DNA from 3 places in the Streptomyces sp. CA-210063 genome. Region 1 is predicted to be linked to each of the others. Evidence: riboswitches for the same ligand, from Rfam matches in the RefSeq annotation. Region 1 holds a riboswitch; each other region holds the start of a gene.
What was found. A riboswitch is a leader RNA that binds a small molecule or an ion and turns the genes downstream of it on or off. The one in region 1 is predicted to bind cyclic di-AMP.
Positions count from the first base shown of each region.

Region 2: linked by a shared signal. The riboswitch ahead of JIX56_RS04580 (M23 family metallopeptidase) and the one ahead of JIX56_RS16730 (C40 family peptidase) in region 1 are both predicted to bind cyclic di-AMP.
Region 3: linked by a shared signal. The riboswitch ahead of JIX56_RS27935 (LysM peptidoglycan-binding domain-containing protein) and the one ahead of JIX56_RS16730 (C40 family peptidase) in region 1 are both predicted to bind cyclic di-AMP.

Region 1 covers NZ_CP102512.1:3,907,942-3,918,047, forward strand. Annotated here, with positions in the region: gene JIX56_RS16715 (lipase family alpha/beta hydrolase) at 1-299, shown strand, start outside; gene JIX56_RS16720 (M23 family metallopeptidase) at 700-2,283, shown strand; gene pcrA (DNA helicase PcrA) at 2,405-4,918, opposite strand; cyclic di-AMP (ydaO/yuaA leader) riboswitch at 5,158-5,330, shown strand; gene JIX56_RS16730 (C40 family peptidase) at 5,340-6,515, shown strand; gene JIX56_RS16735 (hypothetical protein) at 6,554-6,907, opposite strand; gene JIX56_RS16740 (C40 family peptidase) at 7,407-8,486, shown strand; gene JIX56_RS16745 (LuxR C-terminal-related transcriptional regulator) at 8,632-9,555, opposite strand; gene JIX56_RS16750 (ATP-binding protein) at 9,552-10,106, opposite strand, start outside.
Region 2 covers NZ_CP102512.1:1,045,499-1,055,604, reverse strand. Annotated here, with positions in the region: gene dxs (1-deoxy-D-xylulose-5-phosphate synthase) at 1-1,873, shown strand, start outside; gene JIX56_RS04605 (aspartate aminotransferase family protein) at 1,870-3,279, shown strand; gene JIX56_RS04600 (helix-turn-helix domain-containing protein) at 3,372-4,004, shown strand; gene JIX56_RS04595 (DUF6126 family protein) at 4,001-4,123, shown strand; gene JIX56_RS04590 (tyrosine-protein phosphatase) at 4,150-4,947, opposite strand; gene JIX56_RS04585 (alpha-galactosidase) at 5,204-7,276, shown strand; cyclic di-AMP (ydaO/yuaA leader) riboswitch at 7,579-7,737, shown strand; gene JIX56_RS04580 (M23 family metallopeptidase) at 7,743-8,750, shown strand; partial or broken gene JIX56_RS04575 (dihydrofolate reductase family protein) at 8,841-9,044, shown strand; gene JIX56_RS04570 (DUF1080 domain-containing protein) at 9,147-9,881, shown strand; gene JIX56_RS04565 (SGNH/GDSL hydrolase family protein) at 10,062-10,106, shown strand, end outside.
Region 3 covers NZ_CP102512.1:6,368,559-6,378,664, forward strand. Annotated here, with positions in the region: gene JIX56_RS27925 (cytochrome P450 family protein) at 1-462, shown strand, start outside; gene JIX56_RS27930 (LysM peptidoglycan-binding domain-containing protein) at 646-1,656, shown strand; cyclic di-AMP (ydaO/yuaA leader) riboswitch at 1,839-2,004, shown strand; gene JIX56_RS27935 (LysM peptidoglycan-binding domain-containing protein) at 2,009-2,689, shown strand; gene eno (phosphopyruvate hydratase) at 3,096-4,382, shown strand; gene JIX56_RS27945 (FtsB family cell division protein) at 4,515-4,997, shown strand; gene JIX56_RS27950 (DUF501 domain-containing protein) at 5,033-5,575, shown strand; gene JIX56_RS27955 (Ppx/GppA phosphatase family protein) at 5,572-6,513, shown strand; gene JIX56_RS27960 (NAD(P)/FAD-dependent oxidoreductase) at 7,008-8,393, shown strand; gene JIX56_RS27965 (class I SAM-dependent methyltransferase) at 8,786-10,084, shown strand.

The DNA of each region.
Region 1 (10,106 bases):
CGATCGTCCGCCAGATGCGGCCGGGTTCGGAGGTGCTGGAGGAACTGCGCGCGCCGGCACCGGGCTGCCGTACGCACTTCGTGGCGTTCTGGAGCGACCTCGACCACCTGATGGATCCGCTGGAGACCGCCTGCGTCGACCACCCGGACCTGATGGCGCAGAACATCCGGGTCACCGGCATCGGCCATCTCGCCCTGCCCGTGCACCCGGCCGTCGCCGCCGGAATACGGCAGGCCCTCGACACCTCCCAGGCAGGGGCCCGCACGACCGCCCGGCCCGGCGGTCTGACCGTGGCGTGAGCCCGGCGGACACCGGCAAGAGCACAGTGACCCTCGCCACAGCCGGACGGAAAAGGGACGTAAGGCGCTAAACGCGGCGCACACCCACGCGCCCCCTTCACGCGCGCGACCCGCGACACCCTCCCTACGACACCAACGCGCCCCACTTCCGGCACGCCACGACCCGGCGAAACGCGTCACCCCGGCCGGCGCGGCCGTCCCACCGCCCCCACACAGCCGCCTGCTATCGAACAACCTTCGAACGCAAAGCCAAAGTCGTACCCACAGACCGCCGAAAGACGCTCGAATGCCCGTTTCCTGCGCGCGCGAAACCCGTTGAAGATTGTCGCGCCCGCATACCGCCGGGTACAGTCACCGCACTGCTCTGCCAGCCCCTGTCGTCGAGGCGAAAGAGAAGTTGGTGAACGATCGTCACCCGTCGGGGACCGCAACACCCCCGGCTCCGGCTTCCGAAGCCGACCCGGCGCACTACGCGTCGTACGGCCACCAGGAAGCCACCTACGGCGACTTCACCACGTACGGCGACTACACCGCCACAGGTTTCGACGCCGGCACCGGCGCGCACGCGAACGGCACGTTCGCGGCCGACCCCCTCTTCGGCGACATGCCGGGCAATGACAACGGCACCGGCTCCTACGACGCCTCGCAGTGGTCGACGGGCAGCCACCAGACGCTGAACTACGACCCGTACGCCGCGCAGCACCAGGCCGCGTACGACACGGGCAGTTACGACACGACGTCCTGGTCGGCCGGTTACGAGCACCTCGTCCAGATCCCGGCGCAGTCGACGGGCCCCGATGCCAGCGGCCAGTGGGACGCGAGCGGCTGGCTGCAGCCCGAACAGTCCGAGGAGCCGGGCCAGTCGGGCCCGTCCGACCAGACCCAGCAGTGGGTCGGCACCCAGCACTTCGACACGGGCGCGTTCGACGCCACGCAGTGGAACACCGACGGCACGCCCGCCGGTGACGAACACGGCGGCTCCGCCCCCGAGTCGTACGACGCCCACGAGCACCCGCGGACCGAAGTGGTGGACTTCTCCGCCGAGGCCGTGGACTTCGCGCAGCAGGCGACCGCCACCTTCGAGCAGCTCGCGCCGTACGACGACCAGGACCAACCCCTCCCCCCGAACGGCGAGTTGGAGACCGACGGCGCCGACCGCGCCGCGCTCCTCGACGACCAGGAGGAGGTCACCCCGGCGGCGACCAAGAGCGCGAGCCCCGGCCGGGCGGCCACCCGCGCGGCCTCGCGGTCGCGCCGGAAGGCTCCGGCCAAACGTTCCGCCCTGCTGACCGTGGCCGTTCCGTCTGCCTGTGTCATGGGTGTCGCGGGGATCGCGGCGGCCTCGGTCGGTGTCACGTCGGACGACACGGAGACAACCGCGTCCGTCAAGTCGGACGACGCCACCGCGGTGAAGCCGTCCACCGCCAACAACCAGCTCGACACCCAGCTGGAGAGCCTCTCCGCCGAGGCGGACGACTTCGCCGACCGGGCGAGCCGGACGCAGGAGCGCATCGATCTCAAGGCCCAGCAGGAGCTGGAGCAGAAGAAGGCGGCGGCCGAGGCGGCCCGCAAGGAGCGTCTGCGCCCGAAGTTCGCGCTGCCGGTCTCCCAGCAGGGCCTCAGCGCGTACTACGGGCAGTCCGGCGTCAACTGGATGTCCCTGCACACCGGTATCGACTTCCCCGTCTCGTACGGCACGCCGGTGATGGCCGCGACCGACGGCACCGTACGCACGGAGTGGAACAGCGCCTACGGCAACATGGTCATCGTGACCGCCAAGGACGGCACGGAGACCTGGTACTGCCACCTCTCCACGTACAAGGTCGCCTCCGGTACGACCGTCAAGGCCGGCGACACCATCGCCTACTCCGGCAACTCGGGCAACTCGACCGGCCCGCACCTGCATTTCGAGGTCCACCCGGCGGGCGGCTCGGCCATCGACCCGCTGCCGTGGCTGCGCAGCCACGGTTTGGATCCGACGTAGGCCTCAGGACCCCTGCCGGGGTGGGCCGCCCAGGGGCTGCGGGGTGGGCTGCCCAGGGGCTGCGCCCCCGGACCCCCATCGGCCTTCGGCCTCGTCCTCAATCGCCGGACAGGCTTTTCGACTACAGCTTCTCCACCGGCGCGTAGCGCAGCAGCAACCGCTTCGGCTTGGAGTCGCCGAAGTCGATCGTCGCCTCCGCCTTCGCGCCCGTGCCCCCGACGCCGACGACCGTGCCGAGGCCGAACTGGTCGTGGGTGACGCGGTCGCCGACGGCCAGGGACACGACCGGCTTCTCAGCGGCGCCGCGACGGGTCGCGAAGCCGGACGCGCCCGAGGCGGAGGACCGGGAGCGCGAGGACGACAGCGAGGACGCGATGCCGGCGGCCGGGCCCGAGGACACCGGCGCGGAGGCTCCCTTGCGCTTCCACTGCAGGTGGGTGGCCGGGATCTCTTCCAGGAAGCGGGACGGCGGGTTGTAGGAGGGCTGGCCCCAGGCGCTGCGCAGCGACGACCGGGTGAGGTAGAGCCGTTCGCGCGCGCGGGTGATGCCGACGTACGCGAGGCGGCGCTCCTCCTCCAGCTCCTTGGTCTGGCCGAGGGCGCGCATGTGCGGGAAGACGCCGTCCTCCATGCCGGTCAGGAAGACGACCGGGAACTCCAGGCCCTTGGCGGTGTGGAGGGTCATGAGCGTGATGACGCCCGAGCCGTCCTCCTCCTCGTCCGGGATCTGGTCGGAGTCGGCGACCAGGGCCACCCGCTCCAGGAAGGCGGGTAGCCCGACGGGCGTCGCAGCCGCCGCCTCGCCCTCGCCTTCCGCAGCCCCGGACTCCTGCTCGAACTCCAGGGCGACGGCGGCGAGTTCCTGAAGGTTCTCGATGCGGGTCTCGTCCTGCGGATCCGTGGACGCCTGCAACTCGGCCAGATAGCCGGTGCGTTCGAGGACCGCCTCCAGGATGGTCGCCGGCCCGGCGCCGGACTCGACGACGGTCCGCAGGTCCTCCATCAGCGTGTTGAACCGCTTGACGGCGTTCGTCGACCGGGCCGCCATGCCGTACGCCTCGTCGACGCGCTTGAGCGCCTGTGGGAAGCTGATCTTCTCGCGCTGCGAAAGGGCGTCGATCATCGCTTCGGCGCGGTCGCCGATGCCGCGCTTCGGCACGTTGAGGATGCGGCGCAGCGGGACGGAGTCCTCCGGGTTGGCCAGGACGCGCAGATACGCGAGGACGTCCCGGACCTCCTTGCGCTCGTAGAAGCGGACGCCGCCGACGACCTTGTAGGGCAGGCCGACGCGGATGAAGATCTCCTCGAAGACACGGGACTGGGCGTTCGTACGGTAGAAGACGGCGACGTCTCCGGCCTTCGCCTCGCCCGCGTCCGTCAGTCGGTCTATCTCGTCGGCGACGAACTGGGCCTCGTCGTGCTCGGTGTCGGCGACATACCCGGTGATCTGCGCGCCCGCGCCCGCGTTGGTCCACAGGTTCTTGGGGCGGCGGGACTCGTTGCGCTCGATGACGGCGTTGGCGGCGCTCAGGATGGTCTGGGTGGAGCGGTAGTTCTGCTCCAGCAGGATCGTCGTCGCGTCCGCGTAGTCCTCCTCGAACTGGAGGATGTTGCGGATGGTCGCGCCGCGGAAGGCGTAGATCGACTGGTCGGCGTCACCCACGACGCACAGCTCGGCGGGTGGTAGGTCGTACTCGCTGGGCGGTACGTCCACGGGGTGCTCGGAGCTGCCGACCAGCTCTCTGACCAGGGAATACTGCGCGTGGTTGGTGTCCTGGTACTCGTCGACGAGGACATGGCGGAAGCGGCGGCGGTAGTGCTCGGCGACATCCGGGAAGGCGCGCAGCAGATTGACCGTCGTCATGATCAGGTCGTCGAAGTCGAGCGCGTTCGCCTCGCGGAGGCGGGACTGGTAGAGCGCGTAGGCCTGGGCGAGGGTCTTCTCGAAGCCGTCGGTGGCCTGGGCGGCGAAGTCCTCCTCGTCGATCAGCTCGTTCTTCAGGTTCGAGATCTTGGCGCTGAAGGACTTGGGCGGGAAGCGCTTGGGGTCGAGGTCCAGATCCCGGCAGACAAGCGCCATCAGCCGCTTGCTGTCGGCGGCGTCGTAGATGGAAAAACTCGACGTGAAGCCGAGCTTCTTGGACTCCCGGCGCAGGATCCGTACGCAGGCGCTGTGGAAGGTCATCACCCACATCGCGTTCGCGCGCGGGCCGACGAGCTGCTCGACGCGCTCCTTCATCTCGCCTGCGGCCTTGTTGGTGAAGGTGATCGCGAGGATCTGGCCCGGATGGACATGCCGCTCGCCCAGCAGATAGGCGATGCGGTGGGTGAGCACACGGGTCTTGCCGGAGCCGGCACCGGCCACGATGAGCAGGGGCGAGCCGGCGTGCACCACGGCCGCGCGCTGGTTCTCGTTCAGCCCGTCCAGGAGCGCCGCCGCGTCGAGGGCGGGGCGGGGGGCGCCGCCGCGGTAGTACTCGTCCCGGTCCGGGGGCGCGTCGAACTTCCCGCCGAACAGATCGTCCGGAAGCGGCTCCGGTACGTGATCGTCCTCGGGCGGCGGCGGGGGTTCCTCCGCATGGCCGCGGGGGGCCTGGAGGTCCGCCAGGAAGCTGTCGTCAAAGAGGCTGCTCATCGCTCTCCGAGTCTAGGCGCCCCCACTGACAGCGGTGGGCCACCCCGGAAAGTCCACATCCGCCACTCGCCGTACCCACCTCACGACGGTGAGCGATCGAACGTACCACCTATCGCGTCCGAGAGGCTAAGGTCACGAAAACGTATCGGGCATATCGAACATCAACCTTCACAGGGGCCACACGAGTTGGCTAGCGTTTTCTCAGGCCGTACGACCCAACCGGCGAACGTCGCCGGGCCGCACGGCCTCCGCCGAGTCCGGTACGCCTCCCGAGGCAGCCGGAGCCGGGGACCCACCGACCTCTGGGGTGAATCGATCCGGCCGCCGTACGCGGCGAGGGTCGTAGGGCAAACCTTCCGAAGCTTGCGCCCGAACCCGACAGCTAACTCGGTAGGCGGACAACGGAAGGAGACGCCGAACCATGGCGCCGCACCGCAAGCCGCGTCCGGCCGTCCGAACGCGCGCGGGCATACGCACCCCCGCACTCGCCACGGCCGCCCTCACCTCCGTGGCCCTGCTCTCCCAGACGGCCAACGCCGCCCCGTCGACCGACGACAAGCCGAGCCTGGAGGAAGTCGAGAAGAAGGTCGACGACCTCTACCGTCAGGCCGGGACGGCGACCGAGAACTACAACTCGGCCAAGGAGAAGGCGACCAAGCAGAAGAAGAGGGTCGACACCCTTCTCGACGACGTCGCCCAGCGCACGGACAAACTCAACGAGGCGCGGGAGCAACTGGGTTCGTTCGCGGCCGCCCAGTACCGCACGGGCGCGGCGGCCCCCGACGGAGCGTCACTGCTCCTGGCGGACAGCCCGCAGGACTACTTCGACCAGAACCAGCTGATGGACCGGTTGACGGGCCGTCAGAAGGAAGCCGTCGACGGGTACATCACCCAGCAGGCCGAGGCGACGGAGCAGCGCCGGGCGGCGAGCGACAGCCTCGAACAGCTCACCGAGTCGCAGAACGCCCTCAAGACCAGCAAGGCCAAGGTCCAGGCGAAGCTGGCCGAGGCCCGCGAACTGCTCTCCACCCTCACCGCCGAGGAGCGGGTCCGGCTCGCCGCGATCGAACAGCGCGAGCAGGAGGAGGCCGAGCGCAAGGCGGAGGAGCTGGCGCGTCGGCAGGCCGCGGCGCAGGAGACCCAGGGGGCCCAGAGCACCCAGGAGGAGGCCTCCACCGGAACGGAGACGTCCACCGGTACCACCGAGACGTCCGCCCCGGCCGAGGACTCCACCTACGCCTCGAAGGCCGCCAAGGCCCTCACCTTCGCCCGCGCGCAGATCGGCAAGCCGTACGTCTGGGGCGCCACCGGCCCCGGCTCCTACGACTGCTCCGGCCTCACCCAGGCCGCCTGGAAGGCCGCCGGCGTCGACCTCCCCCGCACCACCTACGACCAGGTCAACGCCGGCACCACCGTCCCCCTCACCAACGCCAGGCCCGGCGACCTGATCTTCTTCTACGACAACATCGGCCACGTCGGCCTCTACATCGGCAACGGCATGATGATCCACGCCCCGAAGCCGGGGGCGTACGTCCGCGAGGAGTCGGTGTTCTACGACGGCGAGTCGTCGATCCACAGCGTGGTGCGACCGGCGTAGGCGACGGGTCGCCCGGGTCCTGCCAGAGCGCGGAGAACTCAGGTCCAGAGCACCGCGATGAAGACGTTCGCGGTGGTCAGTGCGCCCACCAGCCCGAACAGCGGCTTCTCCACCGTCTCCTCGTCCCGCTTCACATACACCAGCCCCAGGATCACGATCAGCAGCGCCAGCTTGATGCCGATCTTGATGTTGTTGACGGGCTGGTCGTCGGCCTGGTTGAGGCCGACGAGGATCACGCCGGTGATGAGCATGGTGAGGGCGCCGTGGAGCATGGCCGGGACGAAGCGGGCCGCGCCCTGGCCCATGGCCTTCAGCTGGGTGAGGAAGCCGCCGAGGAGGGAGGCGATGCCGATGATGTGGAGGGCGACGAAGAGGTGGATGAGTACGTCCATGCGCGGAGCCTAATGAGAGGACCGTTTTCCGTCGGGCACCGGGGCGGGCACCGGGGCGGCCACCGGGGGCGCTGAAAGTGGCCTTCGGGGCGTCCGGCGACGCCTTAACGATCTTGCATATATGCGCTCCATAGCACCGCCACACCTCCACCCGGTCCGAAATCGCCGCATCGGTCATCGCACAGCGTGAAGTCGGCGGCGCCAGGACGGGATCACGGTCACATACGGTCACCTCGCGGTCGGTGCACGCCACTTCCGCACAACCCGGTACGGGGCCGACACGGCCAGGTTTACCGTCCTCCAGCAGGTGACCGGCTCCCCACCGCCGCCCGGGCCAGGGGCGGCAGTCGGACACCACCGCCGAGAAAGGTCCGGCGGCGTCCCGCTCCCCCTGTGCGGGCCGCCGCCGGACGCGTAACCGCTCCCCCAGGCGGTCCTGTACGGACAGACGATGTTCGTACTGCGGACGGCGGTCGTACGGAGAGGACGTGGAGTCCACGTGGCAGCGCACCGCAAGCCCAGACAGCGCTCACTCGGCGGCCATACGGTCCGCACCGCCGCGACGTTCGCCCTCGCGGGCGCGGCGACCGCGACCGGTTTCGACGGCACCGGGCACGCCGATCCACAGCTCACGCCTGAACAGGTCAAGGCGAAGGTGGACAAGCTGTACCAAGAGGCCGAGGTCGCCACCGAGAAGTACAACGGCGCGAAGGAGAAGGCCGACCAGGCCCAGGAGAACCTCGAAGAGCTGCGCGACCAGGCCGCCCGCCGCACCGACCGGCTCAACTCCGCGCGGGACGAACTCGGTTCGCTGGCCGCGGCACAGTACCGCCGCGGGGGCATGGACCCCTCCTGGCAGCTCGCCCTCTCCGCCGATCCGGACGAATACCTGGACGGCGCCGCCCTCGCCGAGCGGGTCGGCAGCCGCCAGGCGGCCGACGTGTCGAGCGTACGGAAGCAACTGCTGGACATCGAACGGCTGCGCGGAGCCGCCCGCGTCGAACTGGGCACCCTCAAGTCCCGGCAGACGGAGCTGAAGCGGCACAAGAAGACCGTCACCTCGAAGCTGACCGGCGCGCGGCAGCTGCTCGGCCGGCTCACCGCCGAGGACCGGGCACGGTTCGACACCGCGGGCGGAGCCACGGGACACGCCTCGCGCTCCTCGGCCTCGTCCCGGCGCAACCTCACCGGCCCGGTGTCACCTGCCTCCGCCACCGCCGATGCCCCCAACTCCCGCGCCGCGGCGGCCGTCTCCTACGCCTACTCCAAGCTCGGCAGCCCCTACGTCTGGGGCGCCACCGGCCCCAACGCCTTCGACTGTTCCGGCCTCACCCAGGCCGCCTACCGCGCCGCCGGCATCTCGCTCCCCCGCACCACCTACTCCCAGATCAACTCCGGCCGCCGCGTCGCCCGCTCCGAACTCCGCCCCGGCGACCTCGTCTTCTTCTACTCCGGCATCAGCCACGTGGGCATCTATGTCGGCAACGGCCAGATGGTCCACGCCCCGAACCCGTCGGCCCCGGTCCGCGTGGCACCGCTCGACGAGATGCCGTACGCGGGGGCCACACGGGTGGCCTGAGCGGGGCTGCTTGAGCCGGTCGAGATGGGTCACCCTTGCTTCCGGGCAGGGGCGCCCGGCCCCCGGTGGTGTTTGCGTGTCTCAGTCGTTGCGTCGGCCTTTCGGGAGAACCGGCGTTCTTGTGTCGGGTGGGCAGTCGCCGCCCTCACACCAGGCGCCGTGCCGTCGCCCATCTCGTCAGCTCGTGGCGGTTGGAGAGCTGCAACTTCCTCAGTACGGCGGAGACATGGGACTCCACCGTCTTCACCGAGATGTAGAGCTGTTTGGCGATCTCCTTGTACGCATAGCCGCGGGCGATGAGGCGCAGCACCTCGCGCTCGCGCTGGGTGAGCCGGTCGAGGTCCTCGTCGACGGGCGGAGCGTCGGTGGAGGCGAACGCGTCGAGGACGAAGCCGGCCAGGCGTGGGGAGAAGACCGCGTCGCCGTCCTGGACCCGGAAGATGGAGTCGACGAGGTCGGTGCCGGTGATCGTCTTGGTGACATAGCCGCGCGCACCGCCCCGGATCACACCGATCACGTCCTCCGCCGCGTCCGACACGGACAGGGCGAGGAAGCGGACGGGCTGTTCGGCGTCCGCCATCAACGCCGAACAGCGGCGAAGAACTTCGACGCCACCGCCACCGGGCAGATGGACGTCGAGGAGCACCACCTCGGGCCGTGTGCTCGTGATCACCGAAACCGCCTGGTCGACGTCGGGCGCCTCTCCGACGACCTCCACGCCCGTACGGTCCGTCTGCCCGATCTCTGCCCTCACTCCCGTACGGAACATCCGGTGATCGTCCACCAGCACGACCCGGACATGCCGCCCGGGCCCGGAGACACCCGCCCCGGTGGCACCGGTCGCGGAGGTCCCGGTACCGGCGGGATCCCCAGTGGCAGCGGTCGCACCGGAATTCCCGGTCGCAGCGGCCTGGTTGGGCTCATGGGGGTGGTCGGACCGGTCGGACTCGTTGGGCCCGCCTTCGGCCGCCCCGGTGCCCCGCGCGACCGGGCCTCCCTGGTCCTCGCCCGGATCAGTGCCCGAACCGCCCTGTGCGGCAAGGTCGTTCGCCCCGTTCGCGTCACTCATGACGTCGTCTCCGCCCTCTCCATCTCCAGCTCGACCTCCGTGCCGCCGTCCGGTACGGCGCGAAGCCGTGCCGTACCCCCGTTGCGCTCCATGCGGCCGATGATCGATTCTCTGACGCCCATGCGGTCGGCGGGTATCGCGTCGAGGTCGAAGCCGGGACCGCGGTCGCGGACGGACACGAAGACCGTCCTTCCCTCGACCTCGGCGAAGACCTGTACGGCGCCGCCCTCGCCACCGTACTTGGCGGCGTTCACCATCGCCTCGCGTGCGGCCTGCATCTGCGCGGTCAGTCCCTCGTCGAGGGGGCAGTCGCCGACGACGACCACCTCTAGGGGAACGCCGTGCTTGTCCTCGACCTCGGCCGCGTTGCGTCGCACGGCCTCGGCGAGCGTGTGGGGCTCGTCCTCCTCGTCCTTTCCGGTGCCCTCGGGTTTGTACAGCCAGTTACGCAGGTCTCGCTCCTGGGCGCGGGCGAGGCGGCGGACCTCGTTCGGGTTGTCCGCGTTGCGCTGTATCAGCGTCAGCGTGTGCAGCACCGAGTCGTGGACGTG
Region 2 (10,106 bases), 2.9 Mb from region 1:
CGGTGAACTGGCCGAGGAAATACGGGAGTTCCTGGTGCACGCGGTCGCCAGGACCGGTGGTCACCTGGGGCCCAATCTGGGGGTGGTGGAACTCTCCGTCGCACTCCACCGGGTCTTCGAGTCACCCGTCGACCGCATCGTCTGGGACACCGGTCATCAGAGCTATGTGCACAAGCTTCTGACGGGGCGTCAGGACTTCTCCAAGCTACGCGGCAAGGGCGGTCTGTCCGGCTATCCGTCGCGCGAGGAGTCCGAGCACGACATCGTCGAGAACAGTCACGCCTCCACCGCCCTCGGCTGGGCGGACGGCCTCGCCAAGGCCCGGCAGGTGCGGCGGGAGAAGGGCCATGTGGTCGCGGTCATCGGCGACGGCGCGCTGACCGGCGGCATGGCCTGGGAGGCACTGAACAACATCGCGGCCGCCAAGGACCGGCCGCTGATCATCGTCGTCAACGACAACGAGCGCTCGTACTCCCCGACCATCGGCGGCCTCGCCAACCACCTCGCGACCCTGCGGACCACCGACGGCTACGAGCAGTTCCTCGCCTGGGGCAAGGACCTCCTGCTGCGCACTCCGGTCGTCGGCAAGGAGGTCTACGAGGCACTGCACGGGGCGAAGAAGGGCTTCAAGGACGCGTTCGCGCCGCAGGGCATGTTCGAGGATCTGGGCCTGAAGTACGTCGGCCCGATCGACGGGCACGACATCAAGGCGGTCGAGTCGGCGCTGCGGCGCGCCAAGCGCTTCCACGGGCCGGTTCTGGTCCACTGCCTGACGCAGAAGGGGCGCGGGTACGAGCCCGCGCTCGCCAACGAGGAGGACCACTTCCACACGGTCGGCGTCATGGACCCGCTGACCTGCGAACCGCTCACACCGGCCGACGGACCGTCCTGGACCTCGGTCTTCGGCGACGAGATCGTACGGATCGGGGACGAGCGCGAGGACGTCGTCGCGATCACGGCGGCCATGCTGCATCCGGTGGGGCTCGGCAGGTTCGCGGAGAAGTTCCCCGACCGGGTGTGGGACGTCGGGATCGCCGAGCAGCACGCGGCGGTGTCGGCGGCAGGCCTCGCCACCGGCGGGCTCCATCCGGTCGTGGCGGTCTACGCGACCTTCCTCAACCGGGCCTTCGACCAGCTGCTGATGGACGTGGCGCTGCACCGGTGCGGGGTCACCTTCGTCCTGGACCGGGCCGGGGTGACGGGTGTTGACGGTGCGTCACACAACGGTATGTGGGACATGTCGATCCTCCAGGTCGTGCCGGGGCTGCGGATCGCCGCGCCGCGTGACGCCGAACAGTTGCGGGCGCAGCTGCGGGAGGCGGTCGCCGTCGACGACGCTCCCACGCTGATCCGGTTCCCCAAGGAGTCGGTGGGGCCGGAGATCCCCTCCCTGGAGCGGGTGGGCGGCATGGACGTCCTGCACCGCTCCCCGTCCTCGGACCGTCCGGAGGTGCTGCTGGTCGCCGTCGGCGTGATGGCGTCGGTGTGTCTGCAGGCCGCCGAGCTGCTGGAGACGCGGGGCATCGGCTGCACCGTCGTGGATCCGCGCTGGGTCAAGCCGGTCGATCCGGCGCTGCCGTGGCTCGCCGACGAACACCGGCTGGTGGCCGTCGTGGAGGACAACAGCCGGGCCGCCGGGGTCGGTTCGGCGGTCGCTCTCGCTCTGGGGGACGCCGAAGTCGACGTACCCGTAAGGCGGTTCGGGATTCCGGAGCAGTTCCTGCCGCACGCCAAGCGCGGTGAGGTGCTGGCGGACATAGGTCTCACGCCGGTCGAGATCGCCGGGCGGATCAGCGCCTCGCTGGCCGCCAGGGACGCGTTCGCGAAGGGGGACCTGTCCGAGGCCGAGCTTTCCAAGGAGAAACCGCAATGACCACCGTGGAACCCGCCGCCGGAACCGAGGAGTTCGACCTCGGCAGACTCCTCGCCGAACGCGGTGCCGAGCGCTACGAACTCCACGCCCGGCACCTCAACCACCAACTCCCGCGCATGCTGCACACCATCGGCTTCGACAAGGTCTACGAGCGGGCCGAGGGCGCGTACTTCTGGGACGCGAACGGTGACGACTACCTGGACATGCTCGCAGGGTTCGGGGTGATGGGGCTCGGCCGCCACCACCCCGTGGTCCGCAAGGCGCTGCACGACGTGCTCGACGCGCGGCTCGCCGACCTGACCCGCTTCGACTGCCAGCCACTGCCCGGGCTGCTGGCCGAGAAGCTGCTCACCCACAGTCCGCACCTGGATCGGGTGTTCTTCGGCAACAGCGGCACCGAAGCCGTCGAGACCGCGCTGAAGTTCGCCCGGTACGCCACCGGCAGACCACGCGTCCTCTACTGCGACCACGCCTTCCACGGGCTCACCACCGGCTCGCTGTCCGTGAACGGCGAGGCCGGCTTCCGGGACGGCTTCGCACCGCTGCTGCCCGACACGGCCGTCCCGCTCGGTGATCTCGACGCCCTCGCACGGGAGTTGGAGAAAGGCGATGTCGCCGCGCTCGTCGTCGAGCCCATCCAGGGCAAGGGCGTGCACGAGGCGCCGCCCGGATATCTGCGCGCCGCCCAGGAGTTGCTGCACCGGCACAAGGCGCTGCTGATCGTCGACGAGGTGCAGACCGGGCTCGGGCGGACCGGGGACTTCTACGCCTACCAGCACGAGGACGGGGTCGAGCCCGACCTCGTGTGCGTGGCGAAGGCGCTCTCCGGCGGCTATGTCCCGGTCGGGGCGACCCTCGGCAAGGAGTGGATCTTCAAGAAGGTCTACTCGTCCATGGACCGTGTCCTCGTCCATTCGGCGAGCTTCGGGTCCAACGCCCAGGCCATGGCCGCCGGGCTCGCCGTCCTCTCGGTCATGGAGAACGAGCAGATCGTGGCGGGTGCCCGGGCCACCGGGGAGCTGCTGAAGAGCCGGCTCGCGGCACTGGTCGACAAGTACGAGCTGCTCAGCGAGGTACGCGGCCGGGGCCTGATGATCGGCATCGAGTTCGGCAGGCCCAGGTCGCTGAAGCTGCGCAGCCGTTGGACGATGCTTCAGGCGGCCCGCAAGGGGCTGTTCGCCCAGATGGTCGTCGTGCCGCTGCTGCAACGCCACCGCATCCTCACCCAGGTCTCCGGCGACCATCTGGAGGTGATCAAGCTGATCCCGCCGCTGGTCATCGGGGAGCGGGAGGTGGACCGCTTCGTCGAGGCCTTCACCGAGGTGATGGACGACGCGCACAGCGGGGGCGGACTGATGTGGGACTTCGGCAAGACGCTCGTCAAGCAGGCGGTGGCCAACCGGTAGTGCGCACGGGCCGCCGGTGGTGGGGCCTCGCTGGGCTTTGCCTCTGAGGCAAGAAATTTGCCCCTGGGGCAAGGCTCCGGCTGAATGGAGGCATGAGCCCTTCCGAGGGTACGCACCCTCCCGAGCCCCCGATGGACGGGGAACTGCCCGTCGTCGCTCCGCAGTTGCGCGCGCTGCGCCGCCGGGCCTCCCTCACCCTGGAGGCAGCGGCCCGCGCCGCCGGGCTGTCGCCCGCGCACCTCTCCCGGCTGGAGACCGGGCAGCGCCAGCCCTCGCTGCCGATGCTGCTCGCACTGGCCCGTATCTATGGAACGACCGTCTCGGCACTGCTCGGCGAGAGCGTCCCCGAACGGGACGCCGTACTCCGCGCGTCCGACAGGGAACCCACCAAGGCCGGCGGCTGGACGTACTGGCAGGCGGGCGCGCCCGGGCGCGGGATGCAGGCGCTGCGCGTCCATGTGCCGTACGGCTCACAGGGCGACATCGTGCGCGTGCATCCCGGTGAGGAGTGGCTGTACGTCCTGAAGGGGCGGCTGCGGCTGCGCCTCGGGGACACCACGCATCTCCTCGCGCCCGGGGACAGCGCGCACTTCGACTCGCTGACACCGCACCGCATCGCCGCCGCCGACCGCGACGGCGCCGACCTCCTGTTCGTCCACACCCTGCTGCAGAGCCCGACCGCCGCGCTGTGCCTCGGGCCGACCACTCCTGGAGAGACCCCATGACCGACCTGGAAGAGAAGTTCCCCCGCGCCCTGTGGGTGCGGCTCATCATCTACATCGCGGTCGGCCATCTCTTCGCGGCCTTCGTCTACCTGCTGTTCGAGGTGGGTGCCAAGCAGTAAGTGCGTGGTCCGCGTGGGCCGGTCGCCTAGTCGAGCAGTCGCTCGCGCAGCCGCTCCCGGGTCTGCGGGGTCATCTTCAGGCCCTGCTCCAGATAGGTGTCCACATCACCCCAGGTCTCCTCGACCGTGTCGAAGGCCGTCTGGAGGTACTCGGCGCGGGCGTCGAACAGCGGGCTCAGGAGCTCCATGACCTCCGGGGAGTAGGCGCTCGCGGAGGTGCTGCTGCGGTGCACCTTGTAACGGCGGTGCTTGGCGTTCGACTCCAGGTAGTCGGCGACGATGGCCTCGCGCTCGACGCCCAGGGTGAGGAGGGTGATGGCGATGGAGAGGCCCGCTCGGTCCTTGCCCGCCGCGCAGTGCATCAGCGCGGGCACGCTGTCCTCGGCCAGCGCGTGCAGCACACGGGAGTGCTCGGCCGTGCGGTCCTTGATGATCGTCCGGTAGGAGGCGATCATCCGGCCGGCCGCCTTGCCGTCGTCGAGCAGCGCACGCAGCTGGTCCAGATCGCCGTCGCGGACCATCTTCCAGAACTCGGCGCCGTCCGCGGGGTCGCTGAGCGGCAGATTCACATTGAGCACGCCGGGCAACTCGACATCCGGGCCCTCCAGCTTCTGATCGGCCGCGTTGCGGAAGTCGAAGACCGTGTGCAGGCCGAGGGAGGCCAGGAACGCGGTGTCCTCGTCGGTGGCGTGCGCGAGGTGACCACTGCGGAACAGCACCCCGTGGCGCACCCGACGGCCGTCCACGGTCGGCAGACCGCCCACATCGCGGAAGTTGCGCACTCCGGTCAGCTCGGGCTCGGTCGACGGGACCTGCTGCGTCACTGGGGCTCCTCCCATCCGGCCGCCGGCGCCGATCGTCGACGGGCACGCACTCGGCACCGAGGCGCGCCCTCGACGATACGACATGGGTGCGTACGCCAATGAGTTGTCCACAGGGGCCGCGGCACGGCCCGCGGCAGTTGTCCACAGGTGTCGCGAAGGCCCCGTCGGCAGTTGTCCACAGGTGCCGTGAGCGCCTGCGGCGACCTGCGATGATGTTGAAGCCCGATCGCACCTGTTCGAATCTGTGGGGAACCTGATGTTGGAAATCGGCGCCGAAGGCCGTACCTGGCTTCTTACGGGGCCCAGGAGCAGCTATGCCCTGCGGCTCACGGAGAATGACGAGCTGCTGCATCTGCACTGGGGTCCCCGGATCGCACTCGCCGACGCCGAGGAACTGGCCGGCCGGCAGCAGCTGCCGTACTGGCCGTTCGAGGCCCCGGTCGACGGGCACGAGGAGTACCCCGTCGAGGGCGGCCCCCGCTTCACCCGCCCCGCCCTCTCCGTGCGCACGGACGAGCGGCGCGGCACCGAGTGGACCTTCCAGGAGTACGAGGCCGACGGCGACGAGCTGCGGCTGCGGTTCACCGACGACGGCCTCGGCATCACCCTGCACTACCGGATGCGCGACGACGTGATCGAGCGCTGGGTGACCCTCGCCAATGAAGGACCGGCGGTGGAGCTGCTGCGGGCCGACTCGGCGACCTGGACGCTGCCGCGGCGCGAGGAGGCCTGGCGGCTGTCCCAGCTGCACGGGCGATGGGCGGCCGAGTCCCGGCTCGTGCGCGGGGACCTCACCTACGGCGAGAAGGTCATCGGCAGTCGGCGCGGCCACACCGGGCACCAGCATCTGCCCTGGGTCGCCCTCGACACCGACGCCACCGAGGAGCGCGGCGAGGTCTACGGCTGCGCCCTCGGCTGGTCGGGGTCCTGGCGGATCGCGGTCGCCCAACTCCCGGACGCGCGCGTGCAGATCACCGGGGGCGCCGGATACGACGAGTCCGGTCTGCTGCGGCTGGAGACGGGCGAGACGTTCACCACGCCGCTCTTCGCCGGCCTGTGGAGCGACGGCGGCTTCGGCGGGGCGAGCCGCGCCTGGCACACGTACCAGCGGACGTACGTCATCCCGGACGCGGATCAGGACCGGCCGGTGCTCTTCAACTCCTGGGAAGCCACCGAGTTCGACATCTCGGAGGAGCAGCAGGGGACGCTCGCGCGGCGGGCGGCGGCCATGGGGGTCGAGCTGTTCGTGGTGGACGACGGCTGGTTCGGGACGCGCACCAGTGACCGGGCCGGGCTCGGTGACTGGACCCCCAACCCCGACCGCTTCCCGAAGGGGCTGACGCCGCTCGCCGACTATGTGCACGCCCTCGGTATGCAGTTCGGTATCTGGGTCGAGCCCGAGATGGTCAATCCGGACAGCGAGTTGTACCGGTCGCACCCCGAATGGGCCCAGTTCCAACCGGGACGAAAGCGGACGGAGCTGCGCAATCAGCTCGTACTCAATCTCGCGCGCGAGGATGTTCAGGAATATCTCTGGGAGCAGTTGAACGGGCTCCTCTCCAGCGCGCCGATCGACTATGTGAAGTGGGACTTCAACCGCTGCTTCACGGATGCCGGCTGGCCCGGTGAGCCGTACCCGCAGAAGCTGTGGGTCGAGCACGTGCACGCTTTCTACGCCTTGCTGGACCGGCTGCGGGCCGCGCACCCGGGGGTGGCGTTCGAGTCCTGCTCGGGCGGCGGCGGTCGTATCGACCTCGGGGTGATGGCGCGGACGGACCAGGTGTGGACCTCGGACAACACCGACCCGCTCGACCGGCTCGCCATCCAGCACGGCTTCAGTCAGGTCCACCCGGCCCGGATCATGGCCGCCTGGGTCACCGACAGCCCGAACAATCAGCTCAACGGCCGGGTCAGCTCGCTGCGCTTCCGCTTCGTCAGTGCCATGGCGGGGGTGCTCGGCGTCGGCGGCGACCTCACCGAGTGGACCGAGGAGGAGCTGGCCGAGGCGCGGGACTGGGTGGAGCTGTACAAGGAGATCCGGCCGGTCGTGCAGCGCGGCGACCTCTATCGGCTGAGGCCGCCGACGGGAGGGCTGAGCGCCGTGCAGTACGTCCATGGCGACGAGGTCGTCGTCCTGGCCTGGCTCCAGGCCCAGCATTACGGCGAGCCGCTCGCGCCGCTCCGGCTGCGAGGCCTCGACCCGGCAGAAACGTATGAGTGCCGCGAAACGGGCGAAATGCACCGAGGTGCGGTGCTGTTGCATCACGGGCTGCGGACGGGGCTGCGCGGTGACTTCGATGCGACAGTTATCCGCCTGCGTCGCACTTGAGTGAACTGTCCGAAATAGAGCTGTAATTCCAACAAGCCCCGGAATAAAGCCTACTGGGCCGTAGGTGGGTGAGCAGCGTCATATTCGTGACGTTCCGTTGCCGTCATGTTCACGTAATTCGTATGTGTTTCCAGGGCGGTTGCAAAATGCCGAAGGACGGTCTTTTACGGAGCGTAATCATGAATTGATGTAAGGATCAGGGAGGAAGACGCACAGGAAGTCCCAATGGTTGTCTCTGTGGGCACAAGTCGCTTACGTTCGGCGTCAATCCGGACGGACGCCCAATCCTGCCGCCGACCGGAGCCGCGTACCGACCTGATCCACGGCAGGAGCGGGGGACCCACAGGAATTACCGCCTGTTCCGGTCTCCGGAACGGCTAGGGGTTAAGCCGTGCGCAAGCACGGCCGGGCATCTCCAGTCCGCACCCGACAGCTCACCTCGCAGGCGCCGGAGAGGAATTCGCCCATGCCCGCGAAGGGTAAGCACCGCCGTCCGAAGTCCCAGCGTTTCACCCGCTCCATCGCCGCCGCAGGGACCGGGGGCGCGGCGCTCGCACTGCCGCTGATCGGAGCCGCAGGCGCTCATGCCGCGACCCCGACGGCCGCCGTTTCCGGTGTTTCGGAGAAGACGGCCACGATCGCCGCCGAGAAGGCCACGGCCGAGGCGAGCGCGCGGATGGAGCAGGCCGAGAAGGCCGCGCAGGCGGAGAGGACCGCCACCAAGAAGGCGGCGGCCAAGACCTACTCGGTGAAGGTCGGCGACTACCTCGCGAAGATCGCGGACGAGCAGGACGTCGAGGGCGGCTGGAAGCGGCTCTACTCGGACAACCGTGCGGCGATCGGCTCCGACCCGTCGCTCATCCACCCGGGCCTCAAGCTCAGCATCGGCGCCCGGGCCGCGTCGAGCGGTACACCGGAGTCGTCGACGAAGACCCAGTCGTCGCAGTCCTCGAAGCCCTCCCAGTCGTCGAAGTCCTCCGACTCCTCGGCGAAGGAGACGACGGAGGCGAAGGACACCCAGGCGTCGACCTCCACGTCGAGCGGCCAGTCCTCGTCGTCCAACAGCTCAGGCTTCAGCGTGCCCATCCAGGGCGCCACCGTCGGCACCGCGTACAAGACCGCCGGCAGCATGTGGTCCAGCGGCTACCACACCGGCGTCGACTTCGTGGCCCCGACCGGGACCAGCCTCAAGGCCGTGGGCGCGGGCACCGTCGTCTCCGCCGACTGGGGCGGCGCGTACGGCAACCAGGTCGTCATCAAGCTCGCCGACGGCTACTACGCCCAGTACGCCCATCTGTCCTCGATCTCCGTCTCCGCGGGCCAGTCCGTGAGCGGCGGCCAGCAGATCGGCCTCTCCGGCGCGACCGGCAACGTCACCGGGCCGCACCTGCACTTCGAGATCCGCACCACCCCCAATTACGGTGCGGACATCGACCCGCTGGCGTACCTGCGGTCGAAGGGCGTCAGCGTCTGACGCACCGCCGTTCCACGTAGGCCGGACCCCATGATCCCCGGGGTCCGGCCTTCGTCGTCGGCCGACGACCACTGCGCGGGTCGCCGATGCCGAATGCGCCTGTCCCGAGTCAAGGGGGGCGGCACCACCTTCACCTTCGTCACCGACGGCATCCACAGCGCCCTCGCCCAGGCGAAGGCCGCCGCCGGGGACAGGAGCGCCGACATCGCGGGCGGGGCGAGCACGGTACGGCCGTACCTCGAGGAGGGGCTCATCGACGAGCTGCAGTTGCATGTGGTGCCCGCGCTCCTCGGACACCCCTCGCCTCCCATCTCAAGTACCGCTTCGTGGATCGAAGTCTCGACAGTCGTGCGACGGTGAGGACACAGTGATCCGCAAGCGAACAGAAGGAGCGTCATGACCACTCGCAGAGCCTTCGGAGTCCTCGCGGCCGGTGCCGCTCTCGCGGCATTCGCCCCGGCCACGGTCGCGAACGCGAGGTCGAGCACGAGTGCGTCCCCGCGTCCCCGCCGCGGTCGGCTGATCGCGGCGGACGACTTCCGGCACGGACTCGGGCAGTGGGCCGTGGAGTTGGAGAAGGGCGGTGCGGTCACGGCCTCGCGTGGGGTGCTGGAGGTGGATGTGCCGGCCGGGGCGACGGTGTGGTTCAAGCGGAGGCTGGAAGGGCCGTACGTCATCGAGTACACGGCCACCCCGGTCTCCGAGGGTGGCGTCAATGATCGGGTCTCCGATCTCAACAACTTCTGGAACGCCGTCGACGTGCGGTCGCCCGACGATCTCTTCGCCACTCCGCGCGGCGGTGCGCTTGCCGAGTACGACTATCTGAAGACGTACTACTCCGGCTACGGGGCCAACTACAACACCACGACGCGGCTGCGCCGGTACGTCGGTGAGGCGGGCGTTCGGCCGCTGATCTACGACTACACCGAGCCGCTGCTCGTCGCGAACGAGCCGAATCGTGTGCGGATCGTCTCGGACGGGTCCACCGTGCGGTGGTGGAACAACGGGCGGCTCGTGTTCGACTACGCCGATCCCGACCCGTACACGGGTGGGCATTTCGCCTTCCGGACCACGTGGAGTCACTTCCGGATCGAGGGCTTCCGGGTGTGGAGATCGGTCGGTGGCCGCTGAGTGGTCGAAGGGGTCGGGGTGGCGGTGGGTCCCCATCCCGACCTGCTGTATTCCGGGTTGACCAATACTTGACACGTGGTCTATCTCACCGTCCGTCAACCCCTTATTACGGTCGCGTAGGTCACATCGGAAGGTGAATCATGGGCCGATGTGGCAGACGATTCGAATGACAGCAGATCAATGATCGGGTCGTACGTGGCGGTGGGGGACAGCTTCACCGAGGGC
Region 3 (10,106 bases), 2.5 Mb from region 1:
CGCCTCCAGGCATCCCTCGCCGCCGAGGAGACCGCGCTGCTCGAAACCGGCGTCGAGGAACTCCTCCGCTACGACGGCCCCGTCGAACTCGCCACCTGGCGCTTCGCCACGCAGCCCCTCACGATCGGCGGGGAGGACATCGCCCCCGGCGACCCCGTCCTCGTCGTACTCGCCGCGGCCGACCGCGACCCGGCCCGTTTCGACGACCCCGACACCCTCGACCTCTCCCGCCGCGACAACCAGCACCTCGGTTACGGCCACGGCATCCACTACTGTCTCGGCGCCCCCCTCGCCCGCCTCGAAGGCCAGACCGCGCTGGCGACGCTCCTCACCCGCCTCCCCGATCTACGACTCGCCGTGGATTCGGCCGATTTGAGGTGGCGCGGAGGGCTCATCATGCGGGGATTGCGCACGCTTCCGGTGGAATTCGTCGCGCGGAAGCAGCCCGTGAGTGGTCTGTGAGCGGCCCGTAGCAGTACCCCATTCCGCGCCAGGAGATGACACTCTCTCAGCTCTGTGATCTTCACGTGATCTGCGCTGCATTAACTTGTGACAACTGATCGACTGCCGATACGTTCACACGTCAGTGCGAAGGGCCACCACACCCGTCGCACAGGCCCCTGCTGTCGCGTGAAAGGCAACCGCATGCTCTCCGGGAACGGTCGTCACCGTCGCCCCCGTCAGGCTCCGGCCCTCCTCGTCGCGGCCGGAGTGACCGGCTCGGCCATCGCCATCCCACTCCTCGGCGCCACCGGCGCGAGCGCGGCCAGCGGAACCACCTGGGACCAGGTGGCGGAGTGCGAGAGCGGCGGCTCGTGGAGCGCGGACACCGGCAACGGGCGTTATGGCGGCCTCCAGCTGACCCAGGCGAACTGGGAGAAGTACGGCGGCCTCGACTATGCGACGAGCGCCGACCAGGCCAGCCGTTCGCAGCAGATAGCGATCGCCGAGAAGGTGCTCGCCGACCAGGGCGTCGGTGTCTGGTCCGTCTGCGGAGTGCTCCACAACCTCGCCGGTGACTCCGGTTCCGCCGACGTGGACACCGGCGCCGCGGACGGTTCGTCGAACTCGGACAGTTCATCCGGATCATCCGATACATCCGGTACGTCTGATTCATCCCGTTCGACTGACTCATCTGAATCATCGGACTCGTCCGCGAATGTCATCGAAGGCTCCACCAAGGCCGACATCGACTCGGATGACTCCACCGGTTCCGGCAGCGACACCTCGAAGGGGTCCGACAGCTCCTCCACTGACGACTCCGAGAACGACAACTCGGACAACTCGGGGCAGAGTGATGACTCTTCCGCCGCCGAGGACACCGAGAACGGCACCGGCCGCCACCGCGGCACCAGCGCCGACGAAAGCACCGATGCCGACGCGGACGCGGCCGGCGACTCCCGTACCGGCTCCCGTGCCGACTCCTCGTCCTCCGGCCGTCACGCATCCCGCGGTGGCGACGCGGCGCGCGAGGCCGTGGACGGCTCGTACACCGTCCGGGCGGGCGACAGCCTGACGGGCATCGCGAACTCGCTCGGGCTGGACGGCGGGTGGCGGGAGCTCTACGCCGAGAACGAGGGCACGGTCGGAACTGACCCGGACCTCATCCTTCCCGGTCAGACCCTTGAAGTCGGCGTCGAAACGGGCGAAAAGTAGCGGGAGTTCGGGTCGGGGTTCGCCCCTGAATGTCGGATTTGATCTCGGTGGGAGATGAATCACAGACCCCCTGATCGTCTTTGATATTCGGCGAATCACGTGTTTACGGTCGTGACCGCTCGCCACAGCGGGCCCCTGCGGTCGGTACGCCGAATCCTGCCAACGGCCGCATGGAACAGTCGTCGCGTCAAGCGCCGTAGGCAGGAGCGGGGGACCCAAGGTAAGTGCCGCACCGGGCAGTTGACGGAGCGGCTTGGGGTGAAGCCACGCCTCCCACGGAGGAGTGGCCGGGCAACTCAACCGGCCCGAACCCGACAGCTCACCTCGCAGGCGTCGGTGAGGGGATCTCTCCATGCTGTTTTCCAGCAAGGGCAAGCACCGCCGCCCGTCCAAGGCTGCTCGCGCCATCGCCGTCGCCGGTGTCACCGGTGCCGCCGCGATCGCCGCCCCGCTGATGGTCGCCGGCAGCGCCTCCGCCGCCACCGCTTCCGAGTGGGACGCCGTCGCCCAGTGCGAGTCCGGTGGTAACTGGTCCATCAACACCGGCAACGGCTACTACGGCGGCCTGCAGTTCTCGGCCTCCACCTGGGCCGCCTACGGCGGTACGCAGTACGCCTCCACCGCCGACCAGGCGAGCAAGGCCCAGCAGATCGCGACAGCCGAGAAGGTCCTCGCGGGCCAGGGCAAGGGTGCCTGGCCGGTCTGCGGCACCGGCCTGTCCAGCGCCTCGTACGACGGCGCCGCCGCCTCCAGCGGCAACTCGAACTCCGGCTCCTCGCAGGAGAGCACCCAGGAGAGCACCCAGGAGACCCGCGCCTCCCGCTCCTCCGAGCGCGCCACCGTCGAGACCCCGACCGGCAAGAAGGTCAAGAAGGGCGACGGCGAGTACAAGGTCGTCAGCGGCGACACCCTCAGCGCCATCGCCGAGAAGGAGAACGTCGAGGGTGGCTGGGAGAAGCTCTTCGAGCTGAACAAGGACATCATCGACGACGCCGACTTCATCTTCCCGGGCCAGCAGCTCCACCTGAGCTGACCCGGCATGGCCGGACCGGGTGTGGCCGGGCTGAGCTGGGCCGAAAAATGGCCGCTCCCCAGCTGAACCACAGCCCGCTCACATCCGTGTCCTCCATAGTGAAGGCCTCGTGAGGGCCGTCCCCCCGTCCCCACGAGCTCCCCGCCCCGGTGCGCATTCCCCCGTACGCACCGGGGCGGGGTTTTGTCTTTCCCGCGGGGCCCCCTTTCCTGCTCACTCCTCCTGTTCACCCCTCCTGTTCACCCCTCCTGTTCACCCCTCCTGTTCACTTCTCGTGTTCACCCCCGCTTTGTTCCGGATGGGAACAATGGATACCGTCTGTCTGCCCATGGGGCGGTCGGTCGGGTGTCGACGGCTCCGGGGCGGTTAGGCTCTAGTCGCCATCGCGTCACATCCCAAGAAGGAGATGCTCGTGCCGTCCATCGACGTCGTCGTAGCCCGGGAAATCCTGGACTCCCGAGGCAATCCCACGGTCGAGGTCGAGGTCGGCCTCGACGACGGCAGCACGGGTCGTGCCGCCGTTCCGTCCGGCGCCTCCACGGGTGCCTTCGAAGCCATCGAGCTCCGTGACGGCGACCCCAACCGCTACCTCGGCAAGGGTGTCGAGAAGGCCGTCCTCGCCGTGATCGAGCAGATCGGCCCGGAGCTCGTCGGCTACGACGCCACCGAGCAGCGTCTGATCGACCAGGCGATGTTCGACCTGGACGCCACCGACAACAAGGGCTCCCTCGGCGCCAACGCCATCCTCGGCGTCTCCCTCGCCGTCGCCCACGCCGCCTCCGAGGCCAGCGACCTGCCGCTCTTCCGCTACCTGGGCGGCCCGAACGCGCACCTGCTGCCCGTTCCGATGATGAACATCCTGAACGGCGGCTCGCACGCCGACTCCAACGTGGACATCCAGGAGTTCATGATCGCCCCGATCGGCGCGGAGTCCTTCTCCGAGGCCCTGCGCTGGGGCGCCGAGGTCTACCACACCCTCAAGAAGGTGCTGAAGACCAAGGGCCTGTCCACCGGCCTCGGCGACGAGGGCGGCTTCGCCCCGAACCTGGAGTCCAACCGCGCCGCCCTCGACCTCATCGTCGAGGCCATCAAGCAGGCCGGTTACGTCCCCGGTGAGCAGATCGCGCTCGCGCTCGACGTCGCCGCGTCCGAGTTCTACAAGGACGGCAGTTACGAGTTCGAGGGCAAGTCCCGCTCGGCCGCCGAGATGACCGAGTACTACGAGGAGCTCGTCTCCGCGTACCCGCTGGTCTCCATCGAGGACCCGCTGTACGAGGACGACTGGGACGGCTGGAAGATCATCACCGACAAGCTGGGCGACAAGGTCCAGATCGTCGGCGACGACCTCTTCGTCACCAACCCCGAGCGCCTGGCCCGCGGTATCGAGGAGGGTGCCGCCAACGCCCTGCTCGTCAAGGTCAACCAGATCGGCTCGCTGACCGAGACCCTGGACGCCGTCGAGATGGCCCAGCGCAACGGCTTCAAGTGCATGATGTCCCACCGCTCCGGCGAGACCGAGGACGTCACCATCGCGGACCTCGCCGTCGCCGTGAACTGCGGTCAGATCAAGACCGGCGCCCCGGCCCGCTCGGACCGCGTCGCCAAGTACAACCAGTTGCTGCGCATCGAGGAGATCCTCGACGACGCCGCGGTGTACGCCGGCCGCAGCGCCTTCCCGCGCTTCAAGGGCTGACACCGCCGCCGCACCAGCAGGACGGCAAGTAGGAAGCGTCGTACGTACGTCCCCGTACTCGGTCCCGTACCGTGTGCGGGGACGTACGCACGTGCACGCAGGAGAAGGCAGCGGAAGAAGGGGAAGCGGGACATGGCCGTGAAGGACCGGGACCGGGACCGTTTCTCCACCGCGACCCGGCTGAAGCTGCTCGGTGAGCAGACGGCGGCCCGGGTCTACCGCTCCCAGACCAAGCGCCAGGCCCGCCGCTCCCGGCTGACCGGCCGGGCCGCCCTGCTCGCCCTCGTCCTCTGCTCGCTGATCGTGGCGCTCGCCTATCCCATAAGGCAGTACGTCTCCCAGCGCGCCGAGATCGCCGACATGCAGCGGCAGCGCGAGGAGGCGCGCGAGCGGGTCGAGGAGTTGCGCGACCTCAAGGCGCGCTGGCAGGACGACGCGTACGCCGAGCAGCGCATCCGGGAGCGGCTGCACTATGTGATGCCGGGGGAGACCGGCTACACGATGATCGACCCGGACGCGGCGAAGCAGTCCCGTACGACGCAGGGGGCGGCCGACCGCCCCTGGTACACCAATGTCTGGGACGGGGTCGACAAGGCCGACGCCGCCGACCAGTGAACCGACCAGAGCTCTAGAGAGATTTACTTACAGGCATGCAGACGCCCCCGCCGCCCACCCCGCGCACCGAGCCCACCGACGCCGACGTCGAGGCCTTCCAGCAGCAGCTCGGACGCCCGCCGCGCGGGCTGCGCGCGATCGCGCACCGGTGCCCGTGCGGGCAGCCGGACGTCGTCGAGACGGCCCCGCGCCTGCCGGACGGGACGCCCTTCCCCACGACGTACTACCTGACGTGCCCGCGCGCCGCCTCCGCGATCGGCACGCTGGAGGCGAACGGCGTGATGAAGGAGATGACGGAGCGGCTGGCGACGGACCCCGAGCTGGCCGCCGCGTACCGGGCCGCGCACGAGGACTACATCGCCCGCCGCGACGCGATCGAGGTCCTGGAGGGCTTCCCGAGCGCGGGGGGCATGCCGGACCGCGTGAAGTGCCTGCACGTCCTCGTGGGCCACTCGCTGGCCGCGGGCCCCGGCGTCAACCCGCTGGGCGACGAGGCGATCGAGATGCTGCCGGAGTGGTGGGCGAAGGGCCCGTGCGTGGTGCCCGCGCCGGAGCCCGCGAAGGAGGCCGGCAAGTGACCCGGGTCGCCGCCGTCGACTGCGGTACGAACTCCATCCGGCTCCTCGTCGCCGACGCGGACCCGGCCACGGGTGAACTCGTCGAGCTGGACCGGCGGATGATCATCGTCCGGCTCGGCCAGGGCGTCGACCGTACGGGCCGGCTGGCCCCCGAGGCGCTGGAGCGGACCTTCGCGGCCTGCCGGGAGTACGCGGCGGTCATCAAGGAGCACGGCGCCGAGCGGATCCGCTTCGTGGCGACCTCGGCCTCCCGCGACGCCGAGAACCGGGGCGAGTTCGTCCGCGGGGTGCTCGACATCCTCGGCGTCGAGCCCGAGGTGATCTCCGGCGACCAGGAGGCCGAGTTCTCCTTCACGGGCGCGACCAAGGAACTGAAGGGGCGCGCCGACCTCGCCAAGCCGTATCTGGTCGTGGACATCGGCGGCGGCTCGACCGAGTTCGTCGTCGGCGACGACCAGGTGGCCGGCGCCCGCTCCGTGGACATCGGCTGCGTACGGCTGACCGAGCGGCACCTCGTACGGGACGGGGTCGTCGTCGACCCGCCCGGGCCGGAGCAGATCGCCGCGATCCGCGCCGACATCGAGGCCGCGCTGGACCTCGCCGAGCAGGGGGTTCCCCTGCGGGAGGCGCACACCCTCGTCGGTCTCGCCGGCTCGGTCACGACGCTGTCCGCGATCGCCCAGGATCTGCCCGCGTACGACTCGGTCGCCATCCACCACTCCCGGATCCCGTACGACCGCGTCCGGGAGATCACCGAGTGGCTGCTGCGGTCGACGCACGCCGAGCGGGAGGCCGTCCCGTCGATGCACCCGGGACGCGTGGACGTGATCGCGGCGGGTGCGCTCGTGCTCCTGTCGATCATGGAGCGGATCGGGGCGGCGGAGGTCGTGGTGAGCGAACACGACATTCTGGACGGAATCGCCTGGTCCGTGGCGTGAGTGCCGGCTTGAGGCCCGGGCGGGTTCCGCTGCCCTCCCTGCGCCCCGGGGGCACTTGTGAGCATGTGTTTACTACTCGCCGGTAGCCTCGCCTGAGCTGTTCGGATAACGTATGAGCGCGTCCGAGGGGTGCTCCGGCACCCCTCGTCGACTCGCCGCCGAGAAAGTTCGTGAAGTTCTTCACAAGAGAATCGGCCCTGTTGAGCGATGTTTTGAGGCTGTGCAGAGCCTGCGCGGGCTCCGGGGGGTCAACGGGGCGTCCCCGAGGGGGTCTCACGGGGGTCTCGTCCGTGTGAAACCGGAGGGCGGTTCAGAGGGGTCGCGGGCCCGGAACGGCAGTTCACGCGGCATTGACAACGGTCGGTCTCAGAGGTCGGTTCCCCTGGTCGCCCATGACCTGTGCAATGGGGGTCGCGCAGTGTAGCAGAGGGCGTGAGGAAGCTTGTGAAGGGGCGCACGAGCGACCCCCCGATGGCGGGTACATACTCGATGGCATGAGCACCACGGAGCGTCCCAGGATCCTCGTAGTAGGCGGTGGGTACGTAGGCCTGTACGCAGCTCGGCGCATTCTCAAGAAGATGCGCTACGGCGAGGCGACCGTCACGGTCGTCGACCCCCGGTCGTACATGACCTACCAGCCCTTCCTCCCCGAAGCCGCCGCCGGCAGCATCTCCCCGCGGCATGTCGTCGTCCCGCTGCGACGCGTGCTCCCCAAGGCGGAGGTTCTCACCGGTCGGGTCACCACCATCGACCAGGACCGCAAGGTCGCCACCGTCGCGCCGCTCGTCGGCGAGGCGTACGAGCTGCCTTTCGACTACCTGGTGATCGCGCTCGGCGCGGTCTCCCGCACCTTCCCGATCCCCGGCCTCGCCGAGCAGGGCATCGGTATGAAGGGCATCGAGGAGGCCATCGGCCTGCGCAACCACGTGCTTGAGCAGCTCGACAAGGCCGACTCCACGACCGACGAGGACGTCCGCCGCAAGGCGCTGACCTTCGTCTTCGTGGGCGGTGGCTTCGCCGGCGCGGAGACCATCGGCGAGGTCGAGGACATGGCGCGCGACGCCGCGAAGTACTACAAGAACGTGTCCCGCGAGGACATGCGCTTCGTGCTCGTCGACGCCGCCGACAAGATCCTCCCCGAGGTCGGCCCGAAGCTCGGCCTGTACGGCAAGGAGCACCTGGAGGGCCGTGGGGTCGAGGTCTACCTCAACACCTCCATGGACTCCTGCGTCGACGGCCACGTCGTACTGAAGAACGGGTTGGAGGTCGACTCCAACACGATCGTCTGGACGGCCGGCGTCAAGCCGAACCCGGTCCTCTCCCGCTACGGTCTGCCGCTCGGCCCCCGCGGCCATGTGGACGCGGCGCCGACCCTCCAGGTCACCGGCACCGACTACATCTGGGCCGCGGGCGACAACGCCCAGGTCCCGGACGTCGCCGCCCGCAAGGCCGGCGTCGAGAACGCCTGGTGCCCGCCGAACGCGCAGCACGCGCTGCGGCAGGCCCGGGTCCTCGGCGACAACGTGGTCTCCGGCATGCGGGGCTTCCCGCAGAAGGAGTACGCGCACTCCAACAAGGGTGCGGTGGCGGGCCTCGGCCTCCACAAGGGCGTCGCGATGATCGTCATGGGCAAGATGAAGATCAAGCTCCGTGGCCGCCTCGCGTGGTACATGCACCGTGGCTACCACGGTCTGGCCATGCCGACCTGGAACCGCAAGATCCGCGTCTTCGCCGACTGGACCCTCGCGATGTTCCTCAAGCGCGAGGTCGTCTCGCTCGGCGCGATCGAGACTCCCCGCGAGGAGTTCTACGAGGCGGCCAAGCCGGCGCCGGTCGCCGCCGCTCCGGCCAAGACCGAGGAGAAGGCGAAGGCCTCCTGACCCTCCCGGTCACCCCTCTGCTCGACCTGAAGGACCTCCCGCCATCCGTGGTGCGGGGGGTCCTTCGGCGTTGCCGAGACTCTTCGGTCTGTTGGCGCGGGAGAGCTCGAGGGGTGGGGTGCGTTGGCGGGTGCGGGTGGGTGGGGGGCTGGTCGCGCAGTTCCCCGCGCCCCTAAAAGATCAGGCCCTGCGGGCCTGAAAAGCGACGGGTCCGCGGGCCGAAAAGCACGGGGGCGCAGCCCCTGCTTTTCAGGGGCGCGGGGAACTGCGCGACCACCCCCCACGCACCCGCACCCGAAGAACACACCTCCCGGCGGGAATACGGCTCAGCCCCGCAGGTGATTACGTTGGCGTTGGACATTCCGGGATCTCTCGTCACGGAGGTGTGCGCCATGCAGGACGCCGCGTCGCGGCTGAAGACCCTGCTCGAGCAGATGCTGGGGGCCCCGCTCCCGGTCCGGCTGCGGGCATGGGACGGTTCGGAGGCCGGCCCCCCTCAGGCCCCCGCACTGGTGGTACGGAACCGCAGGGCCCTGCGCCGGCTGCTGTGGAAGCCGGGGGAACTGGGCCTCGCCCGCGCCTGGGTCGCCGGAGACCTCGGCATCGAGGGGGACCTGTACGCCGTACTGGATCTGGTGGCCGGACACGTGTGGGAGCGGGACGAGGACGCCCGGAGCCTCGCCGAGTCCCTGCGCGACCCGGACGTGCGGGCGGCCGTCAAGGGCCTGCTGAAGCTGGCCGGCCCCGCTGTCCTCCTCCCGCCCGAACCGCCGCGCGAGGAGGTCCGCACCCGCCACCTGCACACCAGGCGCACGGACAGACGGGCCGTCAGCCACCACTACGACGTGGGCAACGACTTCTACGAGCTCGTCCTCGGCCCGTCGATGGTGTACTCCTGCGCCTATTGGGCGGCCCCCGACGGCACCACCCTCGAAGCCGCCCAGCACGACAAACTCGACCTCATCTGCCGCAAACTCGCCCTCAGCCCTGGGCAGCGGCTCCTGGACGTCGGCTGCGGCTGGGGCTCCATGGCCGTCCACGCCGCCCGCGAGTACGGCGTCCATGTCGTCGGTGTCACCCTCTCCCAGGAGCAGGCCGCGTACGCCCGTAAACGCGTCGCCGACGAGGGCCTGACCGACCGGGTCGAGATCCGCGTCCAGGACTACCGCGACGTCACCGACGGGCCGTACGACGCCATCTCCTCCGTCGGCATGGCCGAACACGTCGGCGCGGACAAGTACCTGGAGTACGCCCAGGATCTGTACCGGCTCCTGGCCCCCGGCGGACGGCTGCTCAACCACCAGATCTCCCGGCGGCCGCAGCGCGACGAGAGCACGTACTCCGTCGACGGCTTCATCGACGCGTACGTCTTCCCGGACGGCGAACTCGCCCCCGTCGGCACCACCGTCACCCTGCTCGAACGCGCCGGGTTCGAGGTCCGCGACGTGGAGTCCCTGCGCGAGCACTACGCCCTCACCCTGCGCGCCTGGGTCACCAACCTCGAAGCGCGGTGGGCCGAGGCCGTCGGCCTCGTCGGCGCGGGCCGTGCCCGCGTCTGGCGCCTCTACATGGCCGCCTCCGCCCTCGGCTTCGAACGCAACCGCATCGGCGTCAACCAGGTACTGGCCGTACGGACCCCGGAAGGGGGTGCGTCGGGGCTGCCGCTCAGGGCCCGGACCTGGGGAAGCTGACGGCCGTACGGGGGCGTGTGCG